Regions from separate parts of the Xenorhabdus ishibashii genome, predicted to be linked through region 1. Evidence: predicted binding sites of a transcription regulator. Region 1 holds the regulator's gene; each other region holds the start of a gene.
The links. The regulator CRP, encoded in region 1, controls carbon source genes, mostly activating them, when cyclic AMP is high. The targets are predictions, from matches to a motif close to ATGTGANNNNNNTCACAT.
Positions count from the first base shown of each region.

Region 2: a site for CRP is predicted at 7,342-7,359, ahead of Xish_RS02360 (CidA/LrgA family protein). Genes of this name have one in related genera too.
Region 3: a site for CRP is predicted at 2,794-2,811, ahead of Xish_RS04950 (NupC/NupG family nucleoside CNT transporter). Genes of this name have one in related genera too.

Region 1 is NZ_NJAK01000001.1:1,957,152-1,965,353, reverse strand. Features, by position in the region: gene murQ (N-acetylmuramic acid 6-phosphate etherase) at 85-990, shown strand; gene murP (PTS N-acetylmuramic acid transporter subunit IIBC) at 1,020-2,486, shown strand; gene Xish_RS09330 (LysE family translocator) at 2,488-3,093, opposite strand; partial or broken gene Xish_RS19375 (transposase) at 3,201-3,362, shown strand; gene Xish_RS18385 (hypothetical protein) at 3,706-4,392, shown strand; gene Xish_RS09315 (YheU family protein) at 4,664-4,882, shown strand; gene Xish_RS09310 (phosphoribulokinase) at 4,949-5,818, shown strand; gene crp (cAMP-activated global transcriptional regulator CRP) at 6,244-6,876, shown strand; gene Xish_RS09300 (aspartate aminotransferase family protein) at 6,940-8,157, opposite strand.
Region 2 is NZ_NJAK01000001.1:490,932-499,133, forward strand. Features, by position in the region: gene Xish_RS02330 (TerC family protein) at 1-311, shown strand, start outside; gene asmA (outer membrane assembly protein AsmA) at 418-2,256, opposite strand; gene dcd (dCTP deaminase) at 2,320-2,901, opposite strand; gene udk (uridine kinase) at 2,949-3,590, opposite strand; gene apbC (iron-sulfur cluster carrier protein ApbC) at 3,941-5,053, opposite strand; gene metG (methionine--tRNA ligase) at 5,237-7,264, shown strand; gene Xish_RS02360 (CidA/LrgA family protein) at 7,413-7,898, shown strand; gene Xish_RS02365 (CidB/LrgB family autolysis modulator) at 7,892-8,202, shown strand, end outside.
Region 3 is NZ_NJAK01000001.1:1,057,505-1,065,706, reverse strand. Features, by position in the region: gene Xish_RS04965 (BON domain-containing protein) at 101-502, shown strand; gene Xish_RS04960 (patatin-like phospholipase family protein) at 798-1,916, shown strand; gene Xish_RS04955 (TatD family hydrolase) at 1,917-2,687, shown strand; gene Xish_RS04950 (NupC/NupG family nucleoside CNT transporter) at 2,985-4,250, shown strand; gene deoC (deoxyribose-phosphate aldolase) at 4,359-5,138, shown strand; gene deoA (thymidine phosphorylase) at 5,223-6,578, shown strand; gene deoB (phosphopentomutase) at 6,656-7,879, shown strand; gene deoD (purine-nucleoside phosphorylase) at 7,953-8,202, shown strand, end outside.

The DNA of each region.
Region 1 (8,202 bases):
GTATATTTTATATTAAATGCTCAGTAAGATAATCTGACGCACATAAATCACTTCTTAGTTTCAATAAAATATGGCAGAAAAATGATGAAAATCGACTTGAGCAATATGATAACAGAGAGTCGTAACCCCGCCAGTACCCACATTGACCAGCTTTCAACTCTCGATATGCTGCGCGTCATCAATGATGAAGATAAAAAAGTGGCTATTGCTGTTGAAAAAACACTACCTCAAATTGCCAATGTGGTTGATAAAGTTGCCGAGGCATTTCGTCAGGGGGGGCGCTTAATCTATAGTGGAGCCGGCACATCTGGGCGCTTAGGTATCCTGGATGCCAGTGAATGCCCACCAACTTATGGTACAAAACCAGAGCAGGTAATCGGCTTAATTGCCGGAGGGCATCAAGCCATTCTGAAAGCTGTCGAAAATGCAGAAGATAATCGGCAATTAGGTACAGAAGATCTTAAGGCTCTACACTTTAACCCAAGAGATGTGCTGGTAGGGATCGCCGCCAGTGGCCGAACACCTTATGTATTAGGTGCAATGGAATATGCCAAATCAGTGGGTGCTACTGTCACCTGTATCAGTTGCAATCCATACAGCCCAATGGTGCAATTAGCTGATATTGCCATCACGCCCGTCGTGGGGCCAGAGGTGATAACAGGATCATCCCGCATGAAGGCAGGAACAGCACAAAAATTGATACTGAATATGATCACAACAGGCGCCATGATCCGTATTGGCAAGGTATATGGTAATTTGATGGTTGACGTAGAAGCTACCAATGCCAAATTAATTGAACGCCAGAAGAATATTGTCATGGCTGCCACTGAGTGCAGCAGAGAAATGGCAGAACATGCCTTAAACACCTGTGGTGGTCATTGCAAAACCGCCATCGTCATGATTTTATCGGGCGTCAGTGCCGAAGAAGCTAAAGCATTACTGGCTGAACACCAAGGGCTTATCCGGCCTGCTATCTCAACAAACCGATAATCTTTGCCTCTTTAGAAGGGGGGGTATCAATGGCTAGAATTCGTCAGGAAATATTGGCTGAAATACTCAACGCCATTGGCGGGGCAGGTAATGTTGTACGCTGTGGTAATTGCATGACTCGCTTGCGGTTAACTCTACGAGATGATTCACTTGCCGATATATTCAGGTTGAAGAAGGTTATTGGTGTTTTGGGTGTCATAGAGACCGATGACCAACTTCAAATTGTCCTTGGCCCCGGCAAAGCCCAAACAGCAGCAGAGATAATGAAAACACTGTTAAGTGATACACGCCATCCCTATGAGTCTGAACTTCCCTCTGCTAAACCCCATTCTGACACGCTAAAAGATATCGCCACCTCTAACAAAAAATATCTCAAAGAAAAACAAACTAGTTCAGTCCATAAATTTCTGGCTAAATTTGCTACTATCTTCACTCCCCTGATCCCAGGGTTTATTGCCGTTGGCCTGTTATTGGGCTTTGCTACTCTGTTGGAACAAGTTTTTATTAAAGAAGCCACTCATCCCAACGCTATATTGGTTGAGATGGTTGGCTATATGAAAATTTTCAGCAAAGGCATGTTCAGTTTCTTGGGTATCTTGATTGGCTACAATGCACAAAAGGCATTTGGAGGATCTGGGGTTAACGGAGCCATCATTGCTTCTCTATTTGTGCTGGGTTATAACGCCGAAGCTACCAGTGGTTTTTACTCTGGTATCAGTCATTTTTTTGGCTTCGCCATTGACCCTCGAGGCAATATTATAGGAATACTGATTGCCTGTATTCTCGGAGCCTGGGTGGAAAAGCAGATCCGCAAAATCATGCCATCAGATCTGGATATGATCCTGACTTCCACGATCACCCTACTGATTATGGGCGCTGTCACATTTATCGTCATTATGCCTGTCGGAAGCTATCTGTTTACCGTGATGTCATGGCTGTTCGTGAATTTGAATGGCAACCCGTTCGGTACAGCCATCTTGGCAGGGCTATTCTTAATCGCCGTGATGTTTGGTGTGCATCAGGGCTTTGTTCCCGTCTACTTTGCTTTGATGGAAGCACAAGGATTTAATTCCCTTTTTCCCATTCTGGCGATGGCAGGAGCGGGGCAAGTAGGCTCCGCACTGGCGTTATACATCAAAGCCCAAAAAGGTGCTTTGCTGCGCACTCAGATCAAAGGCGCCATCATCCCAGGTTTACTGGGAATTGGCGAACCCTTGATCTATGGCGTCACACTTCCCCGCGTCAAACCTTTTGTCACCGCCTGTCTCGGCGGTGCCGTAGGTGGTTTTTTTATCGGCCTGATTGCTTGGTGGGGATGGCCTGTCGGATTGAATAGCGTTTTCGGCCCTTCCGGGCTGGTTGCCCTGCCACTGATGACATCCAACAACGGCATCTTCACGGGCATGGCAATATATGGAGTCGGGTTAATCGTCTCTTATATCGCTGGCTTCACGCTAACGCTACTCTTCGGGAGCAAAAATATCGATTTGAGTTAGCTCAGCCAAACCAAATTAAAGGCACACAAGCGGCAGTCAGGCCCCCCATTGCGATATTGAATGTGAACCACGCGCGGCGGCTTTTCAGTAACTGACCAATCAGCGAACCAAGAACAAGCCAGATTACACCAGCAAGAGTATTGATGATTAACATCACGACACTGATAACAAAAATGGAATGGTTATATAGCTCTCCAGCCAGACTGTAACTACTGATTGCTCCCAATCCCATCAACCATGTTTTGGGATTCAAGAACTGCAATAACCAACCTTGATAAATTTTGATTGGCTTTCCTGACGATGTTGTAGTGTCCAACCGCTGATAATGCGAAGTGGCTGTTTTCCAGGCTAGCCATAATAAATACAGGCATCCGAGTATTTTCAGCCCCATATGTATTGCAGGATAAATCAATAATAACGCCGCAACACCAAACGCAGACAGCAGCAAAATTGTCTGCATTCCCAGAATAATGCCCAGACAAAGCGGGATAGAGCGGCGAATACCAAAATTAGCTCCCGATGATGTCAGTAACAAATTGTTTGGTCCCGGTGTAATAGCGGAAATAAACATAAATATACTAAGCGAGAATATCAGGCTTAAAGTCATGGGTAGATTCCCCTCCCACCCAGTTAGTTGACATTTCTTTTCAAGAAAGATAACAGTATGTTATTTCATATACAAGATAATAGGACTGTTGACGTTTTGCGAAGGATTATGACGAGCCTGAACATCATTTGACTTTGGAAGGCATTCTTTATCGAATGAGAACGAGCATTTTCTGGCGTGATTTATCGACAGAGTCCGACAAATGGAATAGTGTCTTTTCGCGTTTTGACGCCTGGTCAAAGAAAGGGATTTTACAACTAATTTTCAAATAGTTACATGATTTTCCGATAGGGAATGGCTGTTTATTGATGACAGTATTGTTCGGGGGACAAGTGCGTGATATTGTCCATGCTGAAAGTTTAGTCAAACACTCCCCCTTCGGACTTTGTGATAACTGACAAAGAGTACGATAGTCAGGCTTTCAGAAGTCATATTCCGATGTATCGCAGGCTCTCTTCCTTTGGCAGTGGAATATAAAAACAATCAGAAATTATTAAGAATAAATCACTAGACTTACTGAGAGAGGAAAGATTACACTCATTTAGCATAAAACACCAACATAAGTAAAATCTCACCATCAAAAAATTAAGATAATAATATAAGGAGAAAAAAATGCCATTCAATGCACCGTTTAGGCAAAAAATTTATCCTAGTGATCTTATTTATGGGCTAAGGGATGATAGATTTAAATACACTAAAGAATATTATGAATTTCAACTAATTGAACTAAAAATGAATCAGTACAGAGTACGACCTCGAATAATAGATGAGTATGTGATTCCAATAGACGCAGAGACAAAGATTGGCGGGCAGAAACAAAAAAACAGAATGACCTTGGGGAAAAAACAGCATTTCCAAAGTAACTTTATGTCATATCTTGATCAGCATCCTAAATATTGCACTACCCAAAAATCTTTGGCGGACATAGAAAAGGAAGAAAAAGAAGATGAAAAAATAGATGCTAACGCAATGTTACAATTCGGTAGAAAATGTAAGGGGGGATTATCTTGGATAACCATAAGCGATGACGAAATAACCAAAGATATGCATGTGCACTTTATTCTTGATAGTATAGACATGGAATGTGTAGTGCAAAAAAAAGCATACCCTAGTTCTTGGGGCACCGCGTCAGATATCACTGCGCGTGAGTTAAGATGGGTTTATAGAAATAGACATCTCTATCGGGTTCAACAAAAAATACAATTTTGGTTGAAGGGCAAACCTACTACTCCACCTTGGGAGGGCAAGGAAGGTGAGGCATTATGGAATCAATACATACCCAAAAATGAGCCATTTTGATGGTTTTATTGGTGATTGTGGAACCTTCAATATCCAGCAAGGCGAAAAGTTTGGAAATTGCAGTAATTTCGTTTGATTTATCAGATACTTTCACCTGACCAAATGGAATACCTTCCAAGGTCAAAGGGTGTCCAGGCTTGTCATAATCCTTCGCAAAACATCAACAGTCCTTAATCATGAAATCAATTCATTATGAATCCCAGACGATAACCCATTGGCAACGTCTAAATTTACCCGATGATGAATTACAGTATTCTCAGGAGCAACCACAATGATTATCCCGTGGCAACAATTGGAAGCCGATACACTCCACAACTTGATTGAAAGTTTTGTCCTGCGGGAAGGTACTGATTACGGTGAACAGGAAAAAACACTCGAACAAAAAGTGCAGGATGTAAAACGTCAGCTTGAACGAAGTGAGGTTCTGTTGGTATGGTCTGAACTACATGGAACCGTTAATATTTTGCCTAAAGAGATGTTCCGTCCGTAAAGTTCAGCTTACTTTATTCATTCTAATTGACTGATTCACCAGTTTTATTGCTTAAGGAGTCTGTTCATGTCTGCCAAACATCCCGTCATCGCAATCACTGGTTCCAGTGGAGCAGGAACAACCACTACCAGTGTCGCTTTCCGCAAGATTTTCCAACAATTTGACATAACAGCAGCACTGATAGAAGGGGATAGTTTCCATCGTTACACTCGTCCTGAAATGGATGCCGAGATACGTAAAGCAAGAGAACAAGGCAGACATATCAGCTACTTTGGGCCAGAAGCCAATGATTTCGGTATGTTGGAAAAGACATTCTTTGAATATGGTGAAACGGGTAATGGTCGCTGCCGAAAATATCTCCATACCTATGATGAAGCCGTCCCCTATAATCAATCACCAGGGACTTTCACACCGTGGGAACCTCTGCCATCAAATACGGACGTCCTATTTTATGAGGGACTGCACGGTGGTGTTCTCACGCCACAACATAATGTCGCCAGTCATGTGGATCTATTGATTGGCGTTGTGCCTATCGTCAACTTAGAATGGATTCAAAAACTCATCCGTGATACCGGCGAGCGTGGGCATTCCAGAGAGGCCGTCATGGATTCAGTTGTCCGCTCAATGGATGACTATATCCGCTATATCACTCCTCAGTTTTCACGTACCCATATCAATTTCCAGCGTGTCCCTACCGTTGATACCTCTAACCCCTTCTCTGCCAAGTCTATTCCCTCGCTGGACGAAAGTTTTATTGTGATCCGCTTCCGTGGCCTCACTCAAATTGATTTTCCTTATTTGCTGGCTATGCTTCAGGGTTCATTTATTTCCAGTATAAATACTATCGTCGTTCCAGGTGGAAAAATGGGGCTGGCAATGGAATTAATTATGGCGCCGCTTGTTAAGCAATTACTGGAAGGCAAAAAAATTTCGTAATTTAATCCTCATTTAATTTTTAATAAGACAGGTAACAAAAAATAATGTTACCTGTTTTATTTAAATAAACAGACCATTTTTGTGACAACATTTTTTCCTTTTATAAATGTAAAATCAATAAAACCAACTCTTCTGCCTGATTTCTGGTAATCTGACAGCCAGTTTAATATGCTGAAGCGATACAGGAGAAGACAGAAAAGCTTTCCTGTGTTACAAACAAGGTTACAAGCGTGGACTGGCAAGGTATATGGATTAAGATCAATATGCCTAATATTTTGACATCTTTATAATCCATATAAAATTCCCGCTTGTCAGTTTTTCAGCAGGTTAATATGTTAATCTATTGACTTTATAAAGCCAGCCTGAAGAGGAACTACCGTTTCTCACACTCATAAAGGCAGAAATAACAACAGAGGATAAAGCGAATGGTTCTCGGCAAGCCACAAACAGACCCTACTCTTGAATGGTTTTTGTCACACTGCCATATTCACAAATATCCATCCAAGAGCACGCTTATTCATCAAGGCGAGAAAGCAGAAACGCTTTACTACATTGTTAAAGGTTCGGTTGCTGTTCTAATAAAAGATGAAGAAGGTAAGGAAATGATTCTCTCTTATTTAAATCAGGGAGATTTCATTGGTGAACTTGGATTGTTTGAAGAGGGGCAAGAGCGTACTGCATGGGTGCGAGCAAAAAGTGCCTGTGAAGTAGCTGAAATTTCTTATAAGAAATTTCGCCAGTTAATTCAGGTCAATCCTGATATTTTGATGCGTTTATCTGCTCAGATGGCAAGTCGCCTACAAACCACTTCCGAAAAAGTAGGTAACTTAGCTTTTCTGGACGTTACAGGCCGTATCGCCCAGACGCTGCTCAATTTGGCCAAACAGCCTGATGCAATGACTCATCCTGATGGTATGCAAATCAAAATCACACGTCAGGAAATTGGGCAGATTGTGGGTTGCTCGCGTGAAACGGTTGGGCGTATCCTGAAAATGTTGGAAGATCAAAACCTGATCTCTGCACATGGCAAAACCATTGTCGTTTATGGGACACGTTAATTCCCGATAAACCAGAAACTATCAGCCAGTGTATTTGTTACTTCGCACTGGCTTTATTTACTGTTATTTGTTTAACCAACGGGATATTGCCATTTCCAGCCGCATCATGCCCTCTGTGATTTTATCTTCAGGAATGATCAATGATGGCGTAAAACGCAAGATGCTGTCTCCTGCACTTAATAACATCAATCCCATTTCAGCCGTTTGCTGCAATATTTCTCTGGCTTTGCCCTGATATTCAGCCTTCAATACGGCTCCAATCAGCAATCCTTTTCCACGAAACTCATGGAATATGCCATATTTTTGGTTTATCTTTTCCAGAGCATGAATGAACATATCATGCCGTTTTTCCACGCCCATCAGTACTTCTGGCGTATTGATGATATCCAGTACGACACAACCGACACTACAAGCCAATGGATTTCCACCATAAGTCGTTCCATGTGCACCCGTTTCCATTGCCGCCGCTATTGTATCTGTCGTTAACATTGCACTGATTGGGAAACCGCCTCCCAACGCTTTTGCTGTCGTCAAAATATCCGGCTGTACGTCATAATGCTGGTAAGCATATAACTTACCCGTGCGCCCCATCCCACTTTGAACTTCATCAAAAACCAACAAAGCCTGATGCTTATCACACAATTCACGCACCCCATGCAAAAACTCCATCGTCGCAGGCGTGATTCCTCCTTCTCCCTGAATTGGCTCTAAAACAACAGCGCAAGTGCGATCATCGATTTCTGCCCTGACGGCATCCAAATCGTTAAAAGGCACATGAACAATATCAGCAGGTTTAGGTCCAAACCCTTCGGCATATTTTGGCTGGCCTCCTACCGAAACAGTGAAAAAAGTACGTCCATGAAACGCTTGATGGAAAGCAATAATTTTCGTTTTATTGGGATGATGACGAGTAATCGCATAACGACGTGCTAATTTAAATGCCGCTTCATTGGCTTCCGCTCCCGAATTCGCGAAAAAGACCTTCTGGGCAAAAGTCGCATCAATCAATTTCTGTGCTAAGGTTAAGGCAGGTTCGTTGGTAAAAACATTGCTGACATGCCACAATTTTTCACCTTGCTGTTGCAAAGCATTCACCAAAGCCGGATGACAGTGCCCCAAAGCCAGAACAGCGATACCACCGGCAAAATCGATGTATTCTTTACCCTGTTGATCCCATACTCGGCTGCCTTGCCCTTTGACAGGAATGAAATTCGTTGGTGCATAAATAGGCAACATCACTTGATCATAGGTATTTCGGTTTACTGCTTTATTTTCTACCATTTCCCTCACCTTATTTTATATCTGCCATTTCCAAATGAAATAATA
Region 2 (8,202 bases), 1.5 Mb from region 1:
GTAATCTTCCTGTAGGTAGCGGAGAGATCGATGCTCGTCATGACATTCAGGTCATGGAAGAGGGATATTGGATCGCCAATGGATTTATGCCACTGGAAGATTTGGTACTTTATGTGCCGCTGCCATTGGATGAAAAACGGGAATACCAGACACTAGCAGGCTTGTTGATGGAGCATCTGCAACACATTCCACAGCAAGGCGAACAATTGAAGATTAGTGACTATCTGTTTGAAGCACTGGAAATCACCAGCCACCGCATCAATAAAGTGAAAATTACCCCACTGAGCGTGGCAGAAGAGGTGGAAATATAATCCACGATCTTAAAACAGTACCACCGGACATATTCGCTACTGAGAAAAAACCGGCATCAGTCCGGTTTTTTTATTTATGGCTTTAGTCAATAGATCTTCCAGCGCTTTAATATTTTTTATTATTGCTGTTATTTTCGATCCAATCTTTGATAGATTTCTTAACCTTCTGCTGTAATTCATCACGCAACATGGGTTCCACATTCAGCGCATATTGCAGGTTATTCCAGTCACCATAAACCCGCAGGGGGATTTTTAACTGCGCCAAACGACGTACAAATTCGTTCTGCTTGCCCCATCCATTGGTTAATTGCACCCATAATGAAACATCGGTATTCTGTTTCAGTAAATTAGCTTTCCCCTGCCCTTTAATATTGAACATGCCTGAAGTTGCCGCAAGTTCACTGATTTTAATCTCACCGCGCTCCAGTTGTGCTTTCACCGACATGCTCTTAGCTTCAGTAAAATCATTTGTATCTGTAGGTTGGCTGACTTGATCTGTTGCCCGTGCAAAAGATTGTTGAATAAGCTGAGGAATATTCAACCCTTCCAGACGTGCGTTTTTTAAATCGATATTCAAATCACCTTGCCAATAATGAGAAATAGCATACTCGTCATAACCTTCTCCCAAGAGATCACCATTAACATTAAGCTGACCACTGAATATTGATGGCAATGCCAATGCAGTTAACAAAGGTTGTATTTCAATTCTCCGCAAGAGCAGCTTTGTGTGTAGTTTTGCAGGAACAACCGTGGCGTCAATTGAAGTCGGCAACGCAAAATGTCCGCCAAACACGTTGCCACTTAATTTTGTGATTTCGGTCAGGCCACTGTTATTACTCGCTTGCAGGCCAAAATGGTCAATATCCATGCCCTGATAAATGAATTTATCTGCCGTGAATGAGATATCAGCATCAAACCCTTGCAAAAAAGTAAGGTCATAGTTAGATAATGCCGAAACCGAGGTTGCAATCACTGGTTTTAAGGAATTATTTTCCACCCGATAATCATGTTTTACCTGAGGCGTATTTTTCGGTAAAGCATCCCACCCCAACAGGTTATCCAGATTGAACTTTGGTGAACTCAGATTGATGGAATATCGCGGTTTAGCTTGCAAAACGGCAGTAATATCTCCTTTAAGTTCATTTCCATCATTCACTGTCAATGCCATTTTTTGCAGCGCAATTGATTCAGGTGCGGCCTGATATTTCATTATGGCACTCCCCGTTCCTTGGATACCTGTAGGCGGTAACCCGATCCCCTGTAATTGATATGCAAAGGAATTAATGTCGGCCGATAGCTGCTGTGGATAATCAGAAATATCTATCGACGAATTAAGTTCAAATGATAGTTCTTGCTGGTTTTTATTGATTTTGCTGCGGAGGCTAAGGTTGGCGTGATTTTGATCATTTCGCTCCAACAATAAATTGAGATCACGGACATTTACTTGGGAATGTTCGTTAGTTTGCCAGATCAGTAAACTGTCCACTAACCTGATCCTGGCAATACCCAGTTTCCAAGCCTGACTTCCCGTGACGATTGGATAATGAATATCGCTTTCCGGCGCGATTGGGGCTTCTGGCTGCTTTTGCGGCTGGCTATCCGGCGTGAATCGCAAGACAGCCCCTTTCAGCATTACTTCTTTTATTGAGAGTTGATGAGACAGTAGTGGCAGTAACTCCACATCCAAACGCATATTTTCTGCCACAATTGTCGGCACCTTAGCATTCTTGGCGGTCAAAGAAATTTCACCGGTCAGAATGCTTAACCTTGGCCAAACATGCCAACGCAAGTCATCCCGCAACACGAGCTGGTAACCACTCTTCTTTTGTACTTGTTTGACTATGTAGCCACGAAAATCATTTGGGTTAACTAACATAACCAATGTAGTTAAGCCAGCAACAATGACTACCAACAAAATAATGAGTGTCGTCAACAATCTTTTCATGACTTCCCCAGTCCCATGTTCACAAGAAGACTATTTTTCACCAGAAAGCCTTACCAGAAAAGATTAATCCTCACTGATTCGGCTACCTACGGCTCCCTGCTGATTTTTATATTTAGCATCCTGACGTCGGTTATAGGGGCGCTCAGCAGAGCCAGAAAGCGGTTCAAAGCTTAATGCACCTATCACCATACCAGGACGCAAGGCCAAAGGCAGTTTGCCTGAATTATAGAATTCTAGAACAATTTGCCCTTGCCAACCCGGATCAATGCGATGCGCAGTAACATGAACCATCAAACCGAGACGTGCCAAAGATGAACGGCCATCCAACCAACCGACCAAATTATCAGGCAGTGTGACAGATTCCAACGTGACTGCCAAAGCCAATTCACCAGGATGGAGGAAAAATGCTTCTTCATCCGACAACGTAATTTCATCGCTCATGACGCGGTCAAGTGCCGCATTGACTTCCGCCTTAGGACCACTCAAATCAATATAGGCGGCAGTATGACCACGAAAAACACGAAACTGATTCCCGAGGCGCACATCAGCAGTTGCCCCATTAATGCGTTCAACAGGGGGACGAGGGGTAATTACCAGCTTACCTTCATCTAGCCATTTAATAATGTCACGGTCACAGAGTCGCATTATTTCCTCTCAAATACGATGATACTTATGAATACCAGAACAACAGATTATTCGCAAAACTGGCCAATCTTGGCTTTTAATATATCAATGGCCACGCGGTTTTTCCCACCACGAGGCACAATAATATCGGCATATTGTTTCGATGGTTCGATAAATTGCAAGAACATTGGGCGCACGGTTTTCTTGTATTGTTCCATCACGGAATCCAATGAACGTCCGCGTTCATTTACATCACGTTTAATACGGCGCATCAAACAGATATCCAGTGGCGTATCGACAAAAATGGAGAAATCCAGTTCTTGGCGTAAACGCTTATCTGTTAATAGTAGAATACCTTCGAGGATAATAACTCTTTTCGGTTTAAAATGAATGGATTCGGGTTTGCGGGTGTGTTCAACGTAGTCATATTGTGGCAATTCGATGGATTTTCCGGCTTTTAATGCCTGAAGATGTTCGAATAGTAAACTGTGATCCATTGAATTTGGGTGATCATAATTAACTTTGTAACGCTCTTCCATCGGGGTGTTAGTTTGGTCTTTATAATAGCAATCTTCTGGAATAACGCCGATATTGTGATCACCAACCTGATCCCGTAATTCTCGATAAAGTGTGCTGGCAATAAGGCTTTTGCCTGAGGCGGAGGCACCTGAAATACCTACGATTGTACACTTATGTGCTTCATCATCCATACTAAAAATAACCTGGTTAAAAAAGAAAAAAATAAAGTAGAAATATGGTATTCGCTAACACCATGTTTGGCGGATTATAGGGAGTTAATGACTTCTATTCCAGAGTAAACAAGATAAGTCTCGTTTTTTTTGATATGTTTCGCATAAAAATCCCGCAACTTTATGCATCTAGTAGAAAATATTCTATAAATAAGTTTCACATAAATGCGCAACGAGCTCTCTGGTAATTGAAATGCCATATTGTGGTGAAAAATATAGAGTTATTGAACCCTGAGCAATGACTCTATATCAGTAGAGCCATTGTTCAACATTTCCCACACAACCGCTGTTACTACAGTTAAATTCATTAATCAAACTGCACGAAAAGAAATTTCAGTTGGAATTTTTTCGCCTTGCCAATACATCTTCGCAGAAATATTGGCAGCAATTTCACGATAAATATCTGCAAATTCACTGTCAGGCTGGCTGCTTACCGTAGGTTCACCACGATCAAGATCTTCACGCAATGAAATATGCAGTGGGATTTGCCCCAGTAATTGGCAATGATATTTTTCTGCCAGTTTTGCCGCCCCACCCGTACCGAAAATGGGCTCATGATGACCGCAATTACTGCAAATGTGGGTACTCATGTTCTCAATAATGCCCAACACTGGCACATTGACTTTCTGGAACATGACGATGCTCTTCATCGCATCGATCAGGGCGATATCTTGTGGTGTTGTGACAACCAGCGCTCCCGTCACCGGAATATTCTGGGAAAGCGTTAGCTGAATATCGCCAGTTCCTGGCGGCATATCAATCACCAGATAATCCAGATCCGGCCACAACGTATCTTGCAACATTTGCATCAAAGCTTTGCTGGCCATCGGGCCACGCCATACCATCGCATTATCATCGGTGACAAGGTAGCCAATGGAGTTGGTTGCCATACTGTGAACCATAATTGGCGCCATATGCTGTCCATCCGGGGAAGTCGGGCGCTCTTTGGCTGTACCAAGCATATTGGGGATGGATGGGCCATAGATATCCGCATCCAAAATTCCTACTTTTGCGCCTTCCTGTGCCAGCGCCAGCGCCAGATTCACTGCTGTGCTGGATTTCCCTACACCACCTTTTCCTGAACTGACTGCCACGATATTGCGTACGCCATTAACACCAGACAAATCATTGGCTCGGCGCAATGTGCAGATATTGTGGGTTAATCGCCATTCAACGGATTTTGCCCCTGTCGCGGATTGCAAAGGTTGGGTAGTTTCTTTCTTTAATATTTCGAAGGCACGTTTCCAGACAAACGGCATGGTTAATTCAATATGCAGTATTCCATCCAGCATAGTGCAATGATGCAATGCTTTCAGGGCAATCAAATCTTGTTCTAAAGTCGGATGTTTGAATGTTGTTAATATCTTTACAACATGTTCTTTCAGCAGGTCAGGATTGGTCTGCTCGGAGGATTGTGAGTTCATCCCGGCTCCTTTTGATTTATCTTTTTCAACCTAAAACTGTTTTAGCCATCATAACAGAAGCTAACCACTTCGGATAAAGGCAACGAGTAAAAGTGATGAAGATCTTGCGTTACCCTAGCGGCAACGCTCCTTATCAGGTAACATCAAAAACCCTTTTCACTTTACGGAAGTCAGATCCTAACTATGTCTCAAGTCGCGAACAAATTATTGGTGACCTGTGCGTTACCTTATGCTAACGGTCCAATTCATCTCGGTCATATTCTGGAACACATTCAGGCTGATATTTGGGTTCGTTATCATCGAATGCGCGGCAAAGAGGTTCACTTTATCTGTGCCGACGATGCCCACGGTACACCAATTATGCTGAAAGCCCAGCAAAGTGGTATCTCCCCAGAAGAGATGATTGCCAAGGTGAACCTAGAGCATCAGCAGGATTTTGCCGGTTTTGCCATTAGCTATGATAATTACCATTCTACGCACAGCGAAGAGAACAAAGCGCTTGCCTCCAAAATTTATCTGGAACTGAAAAAGAACGGTTACATTAAAAACCGGACGATTTCTCAATTGTACGATCCAGAAAAAGGTATGTTCCTGCCAGACCGTTTCGTTAAAGGCTCCTGCCCGAAATGTAAGGCGGAAGATCAGTATGGCGATAATTGTGAAGTCTGCGGAACCACCTATTCTCCAACGGAATTACTTAATCCTCGCTCCGTTGTTTCTGGGGCAACGCCAGAAATGCGTGATACAGAGCATTTCTTCTTCGATCTGCCTGCCTTTAGCGATATGCTACAAAAATGGACACGTTCTGGCACCTTGCAGGAACAAGTGGCAAATAAAATGCAGGAGTGGTTCGACGCTGGGCTGCAACAATGGGATATTACCCGTGATGCGCCTTATTTTGGCTTTGAGATCCCCGATCAGCCAGGTAAATATTTCTATGTCTGGCTGGATGCTCCGATTGGCTATATGGGTTCGTTCAAAAATCTGTGTGATAAACGTGATGACCTGAATTTCGATGAGTTCTGGGAGAAAGATTCCAAAGCTGATCTCTACCATTTTATTGGCAAAGATATCGTTTATTTTCACAGTCTGTTCTGGCCTGCTATGCTGGAAGGCTGTAATTACCGTAAACCAACCAACCTGTTCGTCCACGGCTACATCACGGTTAACGGCACTAAGATGTCCAAATCTCGTGGCACTTTCATCAAGGCGAGTACTTATCTGAAACACCTTGATGCAGACTGCCTGCGCTATTACTACGCAGCAAAACTCTCTTCCCGCATTGACGACATTGATCTGAATCTGGAAGATTTTATTCAGCGTGTAAACAGCGATATCGTTAACAAAGTGGTTAACCTTGCTTCACGTAATGCGGGCTTTATCAACAAGCGCTTTGCCGGCAAACTGGCAGACCAACTCGCTGATCCTGCGCTATACCAGAAGTTTGTCGAAGCTGCACAGGGTATTGCAGAAGACTTTACTAACCGTGAATTCGGCAAGGCAATCCGTGAAATTATGGCACTGGCCGATCTGGCTAACCGCTATGTTGATGAGCAAGCACCGTGGGTTGTGGCGAAACAAGAAGGCCGTGATGCTGACCTGCAAGCAATCTGCTCAATGGGGATTAACCTGTTCCGCGTGCTGATGACTTACCTGAAACCCGTTCTTCCAGGTTTGGCTGCTCGAGCAGAAGCCTTCCTGAATACTGAACTAAACTGGGATGGTATCCAGCAGCCTCTGTTAAACCATGACGTTTCCCCATTCAAGGCGCTGTTCAACCGCATCGAAATGGCTAAAATTGAAGCAATGGTTGCTGATTCGAAAGAGAGCATCGAACCACAAAAAACCGTAACAGGCCCACTGGCAGATGATCCCATTCAGGACACCATTGCATTTGATGACTTTGCCAAGATTGACTTGCGGATCGCCCTGATCAAACAGGCTGATTTTGTCGAAGGTTCAGATAAATTACTGAAACTAACCCTTGATCTCGGTGGTGAGACTCGTCAGGTCTTCTCTGGTATTCGTTCAGCCTATCCTGATCCCAAAGCGCTGGAAAATCGTCTGACGGTGATGGTTGCTAACCTTGCTCCACGCAAAATGCGCTTCGGTATTTCAGAAGGCATGGTAATGGCGGCAGGCCCTGGTGGAAAAGATATTTTTCTGCTAAGCCCAGATAGTGGTGCCCAACCAGGCATGCAGGTTAAGTAATAATTGCATATCTTTGATAAATATATTTAATAATCAATTAGATAATAAAGCGGGCTCCAAAAAAGACCCGCTTTTTAATGTGATGTGTAGCACATTTACAATGTTAGTCGTATGATAAAACCCTCGCTATACTGAGGAATTATTGATTATGTCTTTCCAAAATGTGCTGATAATCGGTTGGCAATACCTGCGCGCATTTGCGCTGCTCTATTTGTGCCTGATCGCGGGGAATATTATTTCGGCACTGCTTCCCTTCTCTCTTCCCGGCAGCATTATTGGCTTACTTATCCTGTTTGGTTTACTCGCATCCCAAATTATTCCCTCACACTGGGCAAAACCAGGCTGTAGCTTGTTGATGAAAAACATGACACTGCTCTTTTTGCCTATCGGGGTGGGGATCATGGATTATTACCCACAACTTAGCCAACAAATGCTCCCCATCCTTCTTTCTTGTATCGTTAGCACAGTGATTGTTATGATCGTCGTTGCTTATAGTTCCCACTATATTCATCGTAAACGTATCATTATTAGTGCTCAGCAAATGGATACCAACCAGATGAACACTAAGCAGCAAGAATTCACCTCAACGTCAACAAATTCATCACAAGAGCCGAAAGAGAAAGAAAAATGTTAAGCCATATTTGGTGGTCACTACCGTTAACCTTGGTTGTATTTTACTGCGCTAAAAAGCTGTCAGTACGACTCAAATTGCCTATCTTTAATCCGTTATTGATCTCAATGGCCGTTATCATTCCCTTGCTGCTGCTAACTCACACTCCTTACAAACACTATTTTGCTGGCAGCCGGATACTGAACGATTTACTGCAACCTGCTGTTGTTGCTTTGGCGTTTCCTCTGTATGAACAGCTACATCAAATCCGGGCTCAATGGAAATCCATTATTAGCATCTGTTTTGTAGGCAGCATTGTCGCAATGGT
Region 3 (8,202 bases), 900 kb from region 1:
CGTTATTTTTTGTAAATCTCATTTTATCACCATTGCCTAATTGACATACTGTTTTGGTAACGGTTCAGGCTGAAGTTAAAAAATTTAAAAAGGTGGTAGGATGAAAAATATCAAGTTCACACATTCACTACTGGCTGTTGTTTTAGGCTCGGCATTGGTCAGTAGTAGTGCTCTGGCGGCGGATCTTTCTGTGGGAAAAACGCTGGAGAGTACAGGGCAACAACTCGATAAATCTATCGATAGTGCAGGGAAAAAAATTGATCAATCCTTGCAAAAAGCAGATGCTTATTTAGACGATAGTGCCATTACAGCAAAAGTGAAAGAAAAACTGCTGGAACATAAGGGTATCAATAGTCATGACATTTCGGTGAAAACTGAAAAAGGTGTTGTCCATCTTTCCGGTGTTGTCAAAAACAAACATCAAGCAGCGAAAATAGTGAAGATTGTTCATGGAATAAAAGGTGTCAAATCAATAAAAAGTACGATAGAGATTAAGAAATAATCTTAATCTGAAAAATAATAGACATCGTTAATAGAGTGGTTGATGATAGCCACTCTTTCCGTTTCTTTTCCTCAGATAATATCTTGTTAAGTAATGAGATTATTCATAGGAATGTTATTCGCTGACGGCATTCCGATAACTTGCTATTTTCATATCAGTTTAACTATTGATGCTCTATTTTTTCAATTTTTATAAAAATGTTACAAGCAAGTTGTTTGGGTAACGATATACTGATAGATATTCGGCTAATGTGCTATGGCTTGGTGCTGCCATTGACTTTCAGAGGAAGAGAAAAATGGGGAAACATATTTCAATAACATTGGGTAACATCGAACCTTTAGCTTATAAACCACAGATCAAACCTGGGAAAATTGCACTCGTTTGTGAAGGTGGTGGTCAGAGAGGTATTTTTACCGCCGGTGTTTTGGATGAATTTCTCCGTCTTGGCTTTAACCCGTTTGAACTGTTCCTTGGGACATCTGCGGGAGCGCAAAATCTTTCTGCCTATATTTGTGGTCAGAGGGGATATGCACGCAAGGTAATCAACCGTTATACGACCGACCCCGCTTTTTTTAATCCATTACGCTTTGTGCGCGGTGGGCATCTGGTCGATTTAGATTGGTATATTGATACCGTGTCTGAGCAGTTACCACTCAATCTTTCCGTCGCAATGCGACAGTTTGATGCTGGACGTGAATTCTACATGTGCGCTTGTCGTTCGGATAATTTTGAACCGAATTACCTGCATCCTGATGATAAAAACTGGATGGATATTATCAAAGCTTCAAGTGCCATTCCGGGGTTCTATCGTAATGGGGTTACTCTGGGGGATGTGGTTTATCAGGATGGCGGCATTTGTGATGCAATCCCAGTGCAGGAAGCTTATCGTCGAGGTGCGGATACTATAGTGGTGATCCGTACCGTTCCTTCACAGCTTTACTACACTCCCCAGTGGTTCAAGCGCGTAGAGCGCTGGTTAGAGGCCAGCAGCTTGCAAAAAATGGTCAAGATGCTCAACCTCCATGCACAGAGTTATCGCCGGACACAGAAATTTATCGAAAATCCACCGGATGGCGTGCAGATCTTCGAAATTTATCCACCAGCACCATTGGCTACAATGGCTTTGGGCAGTCGGCTTAGTGCGTTAAATCAGGATTATCATTTGGGACGGCGTTGCGGGCGATATTTTCTGGCAACGATTGGGCACACTTTTGTTGAAGGAAAATTTGGGGATGCAGAACGTAATAGCTATGGAGTATGCCGTACAGGGTTAAGTTCTGAACACCACTGTTTTCGGCGAAACCATTTCCTAAACAGTGGCAATCATTGCCCGTCAGCGGAATCTCCTGCACCTGATGTGATGGAACATAGACAAACAACAGGAACTTTTATGATGGATAATCTGGATAATTAAATGTTTATTGATACACATTGCCATTTTGATTTTCCCCCTTTTACTGGTGATGAAATAGCAAGCCTGCAACAAGCCAGACAAGTGGGCGTGGAAAAAATTATTATCCCCACAGTAAGTCAAATGAACTTCCAGAGAGTTTCTGCGTTGGCTGAGGCTTATGCGCCAATTTATGCCGCATTTGGTTTACATCCACTCTATATTGCTGAACATCAAGAGGTTCACTTGGATGAGTTGGAGCAAAAACTACAGAAAAAAGAGGCCAAATGCGTAGCGGTAGGTGAAATTGGCCTTGACCTTTATATGCCAGATCCGCAGTTTGAAAAGCAGAAAAGTATGTTAGAAGCACAGCTAAAACGCGCTAAACAATATGATCTACCTGTCATCCTCCATTCCAGAAAAAGCCATGATCAATTAGCGGCAATATTGAGAATACATAAGTTACCACGAGCAGGGGTTATTCATGGTTTTGCGGGGAGTTTATCCCAGGCTCAAGCTTTTATTCGCCTGGGGTTTTACATTGGTGTCGGCGGAACAATTACCTATGACAGGGCGCAAAAGACACGTAACACCATTTCACAATTACCCCTGTCATCTTTGGTATTAGAAACGGATGCGCCTGATATGCCGTTATCAGGGTTTCAGGGGCAGCCAAATCGGCCAGAAAGAGTTGCACAGGTTTTCGCCGCATTGTGTGAGTTACGAAGAGAGCCGTCAGATGAAATCGCCAATCAAATTTACCAAAATAGTCTGACCTTATTTGCACTGCGTTGACTTATAACACATTAATAATACTTAATTTATATTCTTTGCCTATTTATCCCGTTTTTCATCTTTTTCTCCGTTAAATTATCTAATTCCATCGAAATTAGGTGGTTTTGTGTGATGAATATCTCATTTTTAGTTTTTATATTACTTTTTGTAGCATTAATTTGTGATGTTAGTTGCTTGTTCCTTTTTAGTCCTAGGTATAATCGGCTCGCACACAATGTCAGTAGGAACTTATCGAATAACTGACATATTTTCTTATTATTTATTCAGTGAACAGGGATTCTTCCAATGCAACTCCTTATGAGCCTGATCGGGATGGTAGTGCTGGTTTTTATCGCAGTACTTTTTTCCAGTAATTATCGAGCTATTAAAATCCGCACTGTCCTGGGCGCCTTTCTGATTCAGGTTGCTGTTGGGGCATTTGTACTTTACGTACCAGCCGGTAAAGACATTCTGGAAGGAATGTCAGCAGGTGTTTCCAATGTGATTGGATATGGCCAAAAAGGGACAGATTTTATTTTTGGCGGACTGGTTTCCGACAAAATGTTTGAATTGTTTGGTGGTGGTGGCTTTATCTTTGCCCTGCGTGTTCTGCCCGTGATTGTTTTCTTCTCATCACTTATTGCGGTGCTGTATTACATGGGCATTATGCAGATTATCATCAAAATATTAGGTGGTGGATTGCAGAAAATATTGGGAACATCACGAACTGAATCTTTGTCTGCGACTGCGAATATTTTCGTAGGTCAAACTGAGGCTCCTCTGGTTGTACGCCCATATATTTCGACCATGACACAGTCTGAGTTGTTTGCCGTTATGTGTGGCGGTTTAGCTTCAGTTGCGGGTTCAGTTCTGGCAGGCTATGCATCCATGGGCGTTCCATTGGAATACCTGATCGCAGCTTCATTTATGGCTGCACCAGGTGGTTTGCTGTTTGCGAAATTGATCGTGCCAGAAACAGAAAAAACCCATGATACGGCTGATGCCATGTCGTTGGTTGCCGCAGAAGAGCGCCCGGCAAACGTAATTGATGCTGCGGCATCGGGGGCGGCATCGGGTATGCAGTTAGCCTTGAATGTTGGTGCAATGCTGTTGGCATTCACCGCATTGATTGCGTTGCTGAACGGTATCTTAGGTGGTATTGGCGGCTGGTTCGATTATCCTCAATTATCGATGGAACTGATTTTGGGTTGGGTCTTTGCACCAATCGCCTACCTGATCGGTGTTCCATGGAATGAAGCAACAATTGCAGGCTCTTTTATCGGGCAGAAATTAGTGGTCAACGAGTTCGTGGCATTTATGAACTTTGGTGAATACCTGAAAGCGGATGATGTTGTTCAGGCCGCAGGTCTACAGGTGCTTTCTGACCATACTAAGGCAATTATCTCTTTTGCCCTTTGTGGCTTTGCTAACTTGTCTTCTGTCGCGATCCTGTTGGGCGGCTTAGGTGGTATGGCACCAAACCGTCGCGGTGACATTGCCCGTTTCGGCTTGAAAGCTGTATTGGCAGGTTCACTCTCTAACTTGATGAGTGCAACAATTGCCGGATTCTTCCTCTCGTTGTAAGACGCAGGAAATCTATATCAAATTGAATGCAGGTGAGATTTCTCACCTGCTTTTGTTTTAAGTCTGTTGTCTGATTCAGTGACGATAATAATACCGTTGGAGAGTTTTATGACCGATTTAACTGCCGCCGCTCAGCGTGCGCTGGGTTTGATGGATTTAACTACACTTAATGATGATGATACAGATGAGAAAGTGACTGCACTTTGTCGTCAGGCAAACAGTCCAGCCGGACATACGGCAGCTATCTGTATCTACCCACGTTTTATCCCTGTGGCACGTAAGGTATTGCGCGAGCAAGGAACTCCTGATATTCGCATTGCCACGGTGACTAATTTCCCACATGGCAATGATGATATCGACATTGCACTGGCTGAAACTCGTGCTGCCATAGCTTATGGTGCTGATGAAGTGGATGTTGTTTTCCCTTATCGCGCTTTGATGGCGGGTAATGAGCAGATTGGTTTTGACTTGGTAAAAGCCTGTAAAACAGCCTGTTCTGAATCAGGCGTCTGGCTAAAAGTCATTATTGAAACGGGTGAATTAAAAGAAGCAGCTTTGATTCGTAAAGCATCGGAAATTTCAATTAAGGCTGGAGCGGATTTCATCAAAACCTCAACCGGTAAGGTTCCTGTTAATGCAACACTGGAAAGTGCCGAAATTATGTTGAGTGTGATCCGTGATATGGACGCAGGAGATCGCGTTGGCTTTAAACCGGCAGGCGGTGTGCGCACTAGCGAAGAAGCGGCACAATATTTGGCGTTGGCAGAACGTATTATGGGAGACAGATGGGTTGATTCCCGTCATTTCCGTTTCGGAGCTTCCAGTTTGTTGGGGAGTTTGCTGACTACGCTTGGACATCAGAACCAAAAGCAGAGTAGTGGTTATTGAGATCAATAATGACTGATTGCACACACGTTAAGATAGTGTGCGTTACTGCCATTCTTTTCAGATAATCATGATTGGGAGGTAGCTTTGTTTCTGGCACAGGAAATTATCCGCAAAAAACGTGATGGTCATCCATTGAATGAAGAAGAGATCCGCTTCTTTATTAACGGTATCCGCGATAATACGGTTTCCGAAGGGCAGATTGCTGCACTGGCAATGACTATCTATTTCCATGATATGACGATGGCGGAGCGTGTCGCACTGACATTAGCGATGCGTGATTCTGGAACTGTTTTAGATTGGAAAAAATTAAATTTACCCGGACCGATTGTCGATAAACATTCGACGGGCGGTGTGGGAGATGTCACTTCCCTGATACTTGGCCCAATGGTGGCGGCTTGTGGGGGATATGTGCCGATGATATCGGGACGTGGCTTGGGGCATACCGGAGGAACGCTGGATAAATTAGGATCCATTCCCGACTTTGATATTTTCCCTGATGAGCACCGTTTCCGCGATATTATTCGCGACGTAGGTATTGCCATTATCGGGCAAACAAATTTGCTGGCACCTGCGGATAAACGTTTTTATGCGACACGTGATATTACGGCAACTGTTGATTCTATTCCTTTGATCACTGCCTCCATCTTGGGTAAAAAACTGGCCGAAGGACTGGATGCTTTGGTCATGGATGTGAAAGTGGGTTCCGGGGCATTTATGCCAACCTACGAACAGTCGGAACAACTGGCAGAAGCTATCGTTAAAGTCGCTAATGGTGCAGGTTGTAAAACCACGGCACTATTGACGGATATGAATCAAGTTTTGGCATCCAGCGCGGGTAATGCTTTGGAAGTGCGTGAAGCCGTTCAATTCTTGACGGGAGAATACCGTAACCCTCGGTTATTTGAAGTTACTATGGCACTATCTGCTGAGATGCTGGTTTCAGGTAATTTGGCTATCGGTCGTGACGATGCATACCGTAAGCTACAGGCAGCACTGGACAGTGGACGGGCGGCGGAAACATTTGGTCGTATGGTGGCAGCGCAGAAAGGGCCGACTGATTTTGTCGAAAATTATCCCCGCTACCTCCCGACTGCGGAATTCGTCAGGCCAGTATTGGCTGGAGAAGTATTGTCTGAACAGATATTAGCGGGAAAAAATTGCATCGTTGCAGAAATGGATACCAGAGCCTTAGGCATGTCTGTTGTTGCATTGGGCGGAGGACGTCGTAAGGCGACAGATCCGATTAATTACAGTGTGGGGCTGAGTGATATCGTTGCGCTGGGCACAAAAGTGAACGCGGATACTCCCTTAGCAATCGTTCATGCCAATAGCGAGAGTGCCTGGCATGAAGCCGCAGAAGCAGTACGTAAGGCGCTTGTTTTTAAGGAAAGCGAGACACAAGCCACCACACCTATGGTTTATCGTTATATCCGTGGATAAATCATACAAGCATTTAAATTGATTTTAATAGCTGGCAGTTTCCGCATTGATAGCGTGAATTGACGCAGGAGAACATTATGAAACGTACATTTATCATGGTATTGGATTCCTTTGGTATCGGTGCAACGGCTGATGCTGAAAAGTTTGGTGACGAGGGATCTAACACTTTGGGTCATATTGCAGAACGTTGTGCCCTTGGTGAGGCTGATATTGGCCGTAAGGGGCAGCTACACTTGCCAAACCTGAGCCGTTTGGGATTGGGTAAGGCAGCGGAAGAGTCTTGCGGAACGTTCCCAATTGGCCTGGATAAAGATGCCGAAATTATCGGTGCTTATGGTTACGCGAGTGAACTTTCTTCTGGTAAAGACACGCCGTCAGGACACTGGGAAATTGCAGGCGTTCCGGTGCTGTTTGACTGGGGTTATTTCCGTGACGAAGAAAACAGCTTCCCACAGGAATTGCTGGATAAACTGGTTGAACGGGCAAATCTGCCGGGGTATCTGGGTAACTGTCACTCTTCCGGTACCGTGATTTTGGACAAGTTGGGTGAAGAGCATATGAAAACCGGTAAACCGATTTTCTATACCTCTGCGGATTCTGTTTTCCAGATTGCTTGCCATGAAGAGACATTTGGCTTGGATCGTCTGTACGAGCTGTGTGAAATTGCTCGTGAAGAGTTGAATATTGGCGAATATAACATTGGTCGTGTTATTGCCCGTCCATTTGTGGGTGATAAAGCCGGCAATTTCCAGCGTACTGGCAATCGTCATGATTTGGCCGTTGAGCCACCCGCCCCAACTGTCCTGAAAAAATTGGTTGATGAAAAGAAGGGGGAAGTGGTTTCCATTGGCAAAATTGCAGATATTTACGCAAATGTCGGGATCACCAAAAAAGTCAAGGCGACAGGAATTGATGCCCTGTTTGATGCTTCGCTGATTGAAATGGAGCAAGCGGGAGATAACACCATCGTATTTACCAATTTTGTTGATTTTGACTCTTCCTACGGTCACCGCCGTGATGTTGCCGGTTACGCGGCAGCGCTGGAGTTGTTCGATCGTCGTTTACCTGAAATGCTGAAATTAGTTAAAGAAGATGACATTCTGATTTTAACCGCTGACCATGGTTGTGACCCGACTTGGGCGGGAACAGATCACACACGTGAACATGTTCCGGTTCTGGTTTACGGCCAAAAAGTTAAGCCAGGTTCACTAGGACATCGTGAAACATTCGCCGACATGGGGCAGACAGTAGCAAAATACTTCGATCTGACACCAATGGATTACGGTAAAGCGATGTTTTAATTTTTGGTGGAGACCTCAGCGTCTCCCCATTTTCATCTATTTTGATACGTAATAAAAACAAGGAAATAAAATTATGGCCACCCCACATATTAATGCTGAGATGGGCGATTTTGCTGATGTTGTTTTGATGCCAGGTGACCCACTGCGTGCAAAATACATTGCAGAAACTTTCTTGGAAGATGCCCGTCAGGTTAACAATGTCCGCGGTATGCTGGGTTTCACCGGTACTTACAAAGGCCGCCGCATCTCTGTTATGGGCCATGGAATGGGTATCCCATCTTGCTCTATCTACGCCAAAGAGCTGATCACGGAATTTGGTGTCA